Regions from separate parts of the Gordonia sp. 135 genome, predicted to be linked through region 3. Evidence: predicted binding sites of a transcription regulator. Region 3 holds the regulator's gene; each other region holds the start of a gene.

Region 1 (2,246 bases), 2.3 Mb from region 3:
TCGCGGAGTAGATCGTTGAGGTCGGCTTTGAAGATCATCTGCATCGGCAACCCGCGGTGGCTTTTGCCGAGCATGCCGTCCTCCAACACCGCTTTCAGGAGGGCGTTGAAGGCGTCGTGGTTGAGCTGGGCCGGGGTGCGGTCATCACGTTCGGCAGCAGCGGCAACGGCGTCGGGGTCGGCGTCCTCGATCGACCCCCGCGGGGAGTCGGGGTCGTCGGGGTTGTTCATGCCGGGTTTCGCCCAGACGGCGAGCAGCATGGTGACCCGGGCAAGGAGTTCAGGGGTGAGGGTGGCGGTGAGTTTGGCGGTGCCGTCGGCGCGTTGCCGGTTCACGTACAGATTCCGGCGACGTTTGCGGTCGGTGTCGTCGGTGAGTGTGCCGTCGGGGTCGAGGTGGGCCAGTAGCCGCGAGCCGAGGGCGGTGATGTCGGCGGGGGTGTGGTCAACGGCGATCTCGGCCATCTGTCGTTCGGCGGCGACTTTGACGTCGTGGTCGGTGGCGTGCGGGATCTGGTCGAGTACATCGAGTACTGCCCGGACGTGGGAGGTGCTGACCTTGCCGTCGGCCAATGCCTCTGCCAGAGCAGGGCGTTCGGGTTCGAGTGGTTCACCGGTCGGGCTGAGGTGGGTGGCGGTCGCGTGGCGTTGTCTGGTGCGGCGCATGGGGTCGGCCACGCGCAGGCGGTGGGTCATGAACTGGGTGATGCTGCGGTGGCCGGTCTTGTGGGGCAGGTCGCGGTCGGCGATCTCGACGATTTGCCGGTCGCCGGCGAAAGTCATTCGGGCGATTGCCCGTTCGGTCTCGGCAGCGACGTCGACGAGCTCGGCATCCGAACACTGTGTCAGATCAACAGTCTGCAGCTCGGTGGTGATCCGGTGCAGTTCACTCAGAAGTTCTTCTGCGCGCGAAGTGGGACCATCAGCCTGAGAGATCTCGGTCAAGACGGTCACCCCCCCCGGAAACATCGTGCGAATATATGTTCGACAGTACACCCGATTAGCCAGTGCTGCAACGATTGTCGCCAGAAATACGTCGCAAGGGTTTTGTCGGTGTCGCCTGGTATTGTCCACATCTCGTCGGTTCGCCGTCCGAATCTGTGCGGAACCACTGACCTGTTGACCGGGCCCGCGTTAGCGTCGAACCATGCAGCCGTGGATGTGCGTTTTCTGCGCAAACGAGTTCGCTCCCGACGCCGACCTACCCGAGGTCTGCCCGATCTGTGACGACGACCGGCAATGGATCCCGACGAGCGGGCAGCAGTGGACCCGGCTTGACGAGAACGCCGACAACGCGCTCGATGTTGCCGAAGAGGAGCCGGGTCTCATCCGGCTGTCGCTGCGACCGGCGGTCGGCATCGGGCAACGAGGATTCCTGGTGGCCACCCTGAACGGCAATATCCTCTGGGAGCCGCCGGGGTTCATCGGTCCGTCCCTCGTCGGCTGGCTGGAAGAGCACGGCGGTGTCGAGGCCATCGCCGCCAGCCACCCGCACCTCTACGGCGCGAGTGTCTCGCTCAGTCATCGGTTCGGCGGGGTCCCGGTCTTCTACAACGATCTCGATCGTCGATGGCTGACCCGGCCGGACCCCGTGGTCGAGTTCTGGTCCGGCGAAGCCGAGGTTCTCGGCGGAGTGCGACTCATCCAGTGCGGCGGACATTTTCCCGGCAGCGCTGTGCTGCACCTACCGGACGCCGCCGACGGTCGGGGAGCGCTGCTGACCGGCGACACCGTCAAAGGTGTCATGCAGCCGGGAATGGTGACGTTCATGCGCAGCTATCCGAACATGATCCCGTTGTCGCCCAGGCTCGTTCGTCAGATCGTCGACCGGGTCACGGCCCTGCCGTTCGACCGGCTGTACGACGCATTCGGCGTCGTCGTGGACAAGGACGCACGCGAGGTCGTCGAGACGTCGGCCCGGCGCTACATCGGGTGGGCCACCGACGAGATCATCGATCCCGACGATTCGTACGCGGCTCGGTGACGGTTCAGGCGTCGGGGTAGCCCGTCGGGTTCTCGGACTGCCATCGCCACGTGTCGACGCACATGTCGTCGATTGTCTTGGTGGCGTGCCAGTTCAGATCGGCGTTCGCCCGGGTGGGATCGGCATACGACGCGGCGATGTCACCGGGTCGGCGGGGTGCGATCTCGTACGGGATCGGCTTGCCGCTGGCCTTCTCGAAGGCGTGGACGACCTCGAGGACCGAGACACCCTGCCCGGTACCGAGGTTCCACGTCGACATGCCG
Region 2 (2,246 bases), 100 kb from region 3:
CGGAGGGGCCGGCCGAGGGTCGGATCGTCGCCGTACGTCAGGGAAATGTGCTCGCGACGTCGTTCCATCCGGAGGTCACCGGCGACCGACGCGTACATGAATACTTCGTGCAGATGGTGCGTCGGTAAGATCGTGCCGAACCAGCGACAGTGCAAGCGCCTGCGGCAGCAGTCGGCAGGCTTGAGGATCGTCGGATGCGGGGCCACGGGCCCGGCATGCGTTCCGCGGGTGACCACCCGCTGCGCACCGGCACCGGGAAAGGATGCGACGACATGAGCGGCCATTCCAAATGGGCCACCACCAAGCACAAGAAGGCGGTCATCGACGCCAAGCGCGGGAAGATGTTCGCCAAGCTCATCAAGAACATCGAGGTGGCGGCACGAACCGGCGGTGGTGACCCGGCCGGCAACCCCACCCTCTTCGACGCCATCCAGAAGGCGAAGAAGTCGTCGGTGCCCAACGACAACATCGAACGCGCCCGCAAGCGCGGCGGTGGTGAAGAGGCGGGCGGCGCCGATTGGCAGACCATCATGTACGAGGGCTACGGCCCCAACGGCGTGGCGATCCTGATCGAGTGCCTCACCGACAACCGGAACCGTGCGGCCGGCGAGGTCCGCACGGCGATGACCCGCAACGGCGGCAACATGGCCGACCCGGGTTCGGTGTCGTACCTGTTCACCCGCAAGGGCGTCGTCACCCTCGAGAAGAACGGCCAGTCCGAGGACGACGTCCTGATGGCCGTGCTCGACGCCGGTGCCGAAGAGGTCACCGACCTCGGCGACACCTTCGAGATCGTCAGCGAACCGACCGATCTGATCGCGGTGCGCAGCGCCCTGCAGGAAGCCGGCATCGACTACGACTCCGCCGAGGCCAGCTTCCGCGCATCGGTGGAGGTCGCCGTCGACGCCGACGGTGCGCGCAAGGTCTTCAAGCTGATCGACGCGCTCGAGGACTCCGACGACGTGCAGAACGTCTACAGCAACGTCGACATCAGCGACGAGGTCCTTGCCGAGCTCGAGAACGACTGAGGCTCGCCGCCCTCGCGGGGGCGTGTTGATCATCGGAGTTGTCCGCTCTCCCCGATAGGATCTCGAACAGTTGTTCGTAACATCGTTCGGATGCCTGGGAGGGTACGAGTGCGCGTCATGGGCGTCGATCCGGGTCTCACGCGGTGCGGCATAGCGCTGGTGGAGTCGGGTCGCGGAAGGTCGGTGACCGCACTCGACGTGGACGTGGTGCGCACGCCGAGCGACATGGATCTGGCCGAGCGGCTGCTCGCGATCTATACCTCGGCGTGCCACTGGCTCGACGTCCACCAGCCCGATGTGGTGGCCATCGAGCGTGTGTTCGCGCAGAACCAGGTCTCGACCGCGATGGGCACCGCCCAGGCCGGCGGCGTGATCGCGCTTGCGGCGAGTCAGCGTGACGTGCCCGTCCGGTTCCACACGCCGTCGGAGGTCAAGGCCGCCGTCACCGGCAGCGGTCGGGCGGACAAGGCCCAGGTGACCGCGATGGTGACGCGGATTCTCGGCATGCAGACCAAGCCGAAGCCGGCCGACGCCGCGGACGCTCTCGCGCTCGCGATCTGTCACTGCTGGCGCGGACCCATGATGGAGCGGATGGCAGCCGCGCAGAAACAGGCCGATGCGGCCGCCGCGAAGCATCGCCAGCGGCTCGCCCAGGCACGAGAGGGGAGTCGCGCATGATCGCGTCAGTCCGCGGTCCGGTTCTCGAGATCGCCCTCGATCACGCCGTGATCGACTGTGCGGGAGTCGGTTACCGGGTTCTGGCGACCCCGGTCACGTTGTCCCGTCTTCGCCGCGGCGACGAGGCCACGCTGTTGACCTCGATGATCGTCCGCGAGGACTCGATGACGCTGTACGGGTTCACCGAACCCGACGCCCGCGCGCTGTTCGCGCTGCTGCAGACGGTCACCGGCGTCGGTCCGCGGCTGGCGATGGCGACCCTCGCGGTCCTCGAACCCGACGCCTTGCGTCGTGCGCTGGCCGACTCCGACACCAAGGCACTGACGTCGGTGCCCGGCATCGGCAAGCGGGTCGCCGAAAGACTCTGCGTCGAACTGCGGGACAAGGTGGACCGTCCGACGGCCGACACGGCCACCGGCAGCGTTCCCGCAGTCGGAATCCGCGATCAGGTGGCCGAGGCGCTCGTCGGACTCGGCTTCACCGCTGCCCCCGCAGAGAAGGCGGTCACCGCGGTCCTCGCCGAGAACCCCGACGCCGATG
Region 3 (2,246 bases):
GGCCAACCCGGCGCTCGGTGTGCGCGGCGACCGGATCGCCTTGGCACACCCCGAGATCCGTGCCCATCAGCTCGACGCGATCACACGCGCCGCCGAGGGTTCCGAGACGAGCCCCTGGGTCATGGCGCCGATGATCGCCTCACCGGCCGAGGCGGCCGCCTTCGCCGCTCAGGTACGGGAACGCGGACTGGTCGCCGGGGTGATGATCGAGGTCCCCGCCGCCGCGATCCTCGCGCCGGCGATCCTGGCCGAGGTCGACTTCGTCTCGATCGGCACCAACGACCTCACGCAGTACACGATGGCCGCCGACCGGATGTCGGCCGATCTCGCATCGCTGACCGATCCGTGGCAGCCGGCGGTCCTGCACCTCATCGCGACGGTCGCGCGGGCCGGACGGGATCAGGGGAAACCGGTGGGCGTGTGCGGCGAGGCCGCGGCGGACCCGATCCTCGCCTGTGTGCTCGTCGGGTTGGGTGTCACCTCGCTGTCGAGTGCTCCGGTGGCGGCCGCCGCGGTCGGTGCCCGCCTCGGCGGCGTCTCACGGTCGACCTGCGAAAACGCGGCGACAGCCGCGCTCGCCACCACCGATCCGGCTGCGGCGCGCGAGGCTGCCGCCGCGGTTCTCGAGAACGAAGAGGTCAGATACGCCGCATCACGGTGACGACCTTGCCGAGGATCACGGCCTCGTCGCCCGGGATCGGGTCGAACAGCTCGTTGTGCGGCATCAGCCAGACATGACCCTTCTGGCGTTTGAAGGTCTTGACCGTGGCCTCGCCGTCGATCATCGCGGCCACGATGTCGCCGTTGTCGGCCACGTTCTGCTGGCGGACGACCACCCAGTCGCCGTCGCAGATCGCGGCGTCGATCATCGACTCACCGACGACCTTCAGCAGGAACAGCGAACCCTCGCCGACGAGCTCGCGGGGGAGCGGGAAGACGTCCTCGACGGCTTCTTCCGCGAGGATCGGGCCGCCTGCGGCGATCCGGCCGAGCACCGGCACGAAGGTGGGCTCGGGTAGCGCACCACCGGTCGGTGAGGTGGGCGTCGGCGGCTCGCTCGGTGCGATGTTGACCGCTCGCGGACGATTCGCGTCGCGCTTGAGGAGGCCCTTGCGTTCGAGCGTCCGCAGTTGGTGGGCGACGGAGGAGGTCGACGTGAGACCCACCTCGTCACCGATCTCGCGGATGCTCGGCGGGTAACCGCGCTCGCGCACGGATTTGCGGATCACCTCGAGAACTCCGCGCTGCCGCGGCGTCAGCGAGGCCTCGGCCGCCGCCATGTCTGCCGGGGCGACGGGCTCGTCGGCGCCCCGCGCTCCGGTGCGCTTACCGCCGTCATCGCTCATGATCGGGTTCCTCTCGATTCCGAACGTGCTGGTAGATCGCTTGTCTGACGACGACCCTAGCCGAGAATGCCGACCGCATCAAACATTTGTTCGACGTGTTGCGAGACAAGTGTCGGAGTGCCGTGCTACAAATCGAACATCAGTTCATCGAACAGATGATCGACAATCGAACAGTTCGAACGCCGACGACGCAGTCGGAGCACGGACAAGCGTTCGACCGGAAACACGGAGGGCATCATGCGCACCGCCACTCTCATCGACCCCGACCGCTCCACCGATTCGGTCCGTGGTGACGTCCTGGAGCGTCCGCGCCCGATGCGCCGCGGCGACGGCCGCCGGCCCGTCGACGGGCGTCCGGTGCCGGAGTCGGCGGTCCGGGTCCGCCGGGTCGCCTCCACCCGGTGCGCCTCGCCGGTCGGTATGCGGGGTCGTGCACCGGTCGTACCCGTCTCGCGTGTTGCGCATACCGCGCCCTCGGCCGTCATCCGGCGGCGTCGGCGCACGGCGACGGCAATTCTCGCCGGCGTCGGGCTCGCTCTGGCCGTGTGGGTCATCGCGGTCGTCGGTCAGAACTACGCCGCGACGGTCACACCTTCTTCGGTCGGCACCGAGGTCGTACACGTGCGGTCGGGCGACTCGCTGAGCACCATCGCATCGCGCGTCGCCCCCGAGATGCCGCGTGAGGCGGTCGTCGACGAGATCATCCAGCTGAACGACCTCCCGTCGAGCGGGCTGCGCGTCGGTCAGCCGCTGCTCGCCCCCCGGTACCACTGAGCACGGGCGGTATCCTCGATGTCACAGGGACCGGCCGACTACCGGCCTGGCATGCGGCGCGGCTGCACCAGAGTGTCCCGTGACCTGCGTGAGGATACGATGCGCTGCCCCTTCTGCAAGAACGAC

What was found. Region 3 encodes LexA, which represses DNA repair genes until DNA is damaged. Its sites were predicted from a motif close to CGAACANNTGTTCG; they were not measured.
Region 1: a site for LexA is predicted at 973-986, ahead of GKZ92_RS02585 (DUF222 domain-containing protein). Genes of this name have one in related genera too.
Region 2: a site for LexA is predicted at 1,092-1,105, ahead of ruvC (crossover junction endodeoxyribonuclease RuvC). Genes of this name have one in related genera too.

Annotation. Positions count from the first base shown of each region.
Region 1 covers NZ_CP046257.1:570,026-572,271, forward strand. Annotated here, with positions in the region: gene GKZ92_RS02585 (DUF222 domain-containing protein) at 1-968, opposite strand, end outside; gene GKZ92_RS02590 (hydrolase) at 1,147-1,983, shown strand; gene galE (UDP-glucose 4-epimerase GalE) at 1,988-2,246, opposite strand, start outside.
Region 2 covers NZ_CP046257.1:2,803,753-2,805,998, reverse strand. Annotated here, with positions in the region: gene pdxT (pyridoxal 5'-phosphate synthase glutaminase subunit PdxT) at 1-128, shown strand, start outside; gene GKZ92_RS12575 (YebC/PmpR family DNA-binding transcriptional regulator) at 273-1,028, shown strand; gene ruvC (crossover junction endodeoxyribonuclease RuvC) at 1,137-1,706, shown strand; gene ruvA (Holliday junction branch migration protein RuvA) at 1,703-2,246, shown strand, end outside.
Region 3 covers NZ_CP046257.1:2,907,087-2,909,332, reverse strand. Annotated here, with positions in the region: gene GKZ92_RS13095 (putative PEP-binding protein) at 1-661, shown strand, start outside; gene lexA (transcriptional repressor LexA) at 639-1,346, opposite strand; gene GKZ92_RS13085 (LysM peptidoglycan-binding domain-containing protein) at 1,584-2,120, shown strand; gene nrdR (transcriptional regulator NrdR) at 2,220-2,246, shown strand, end outside.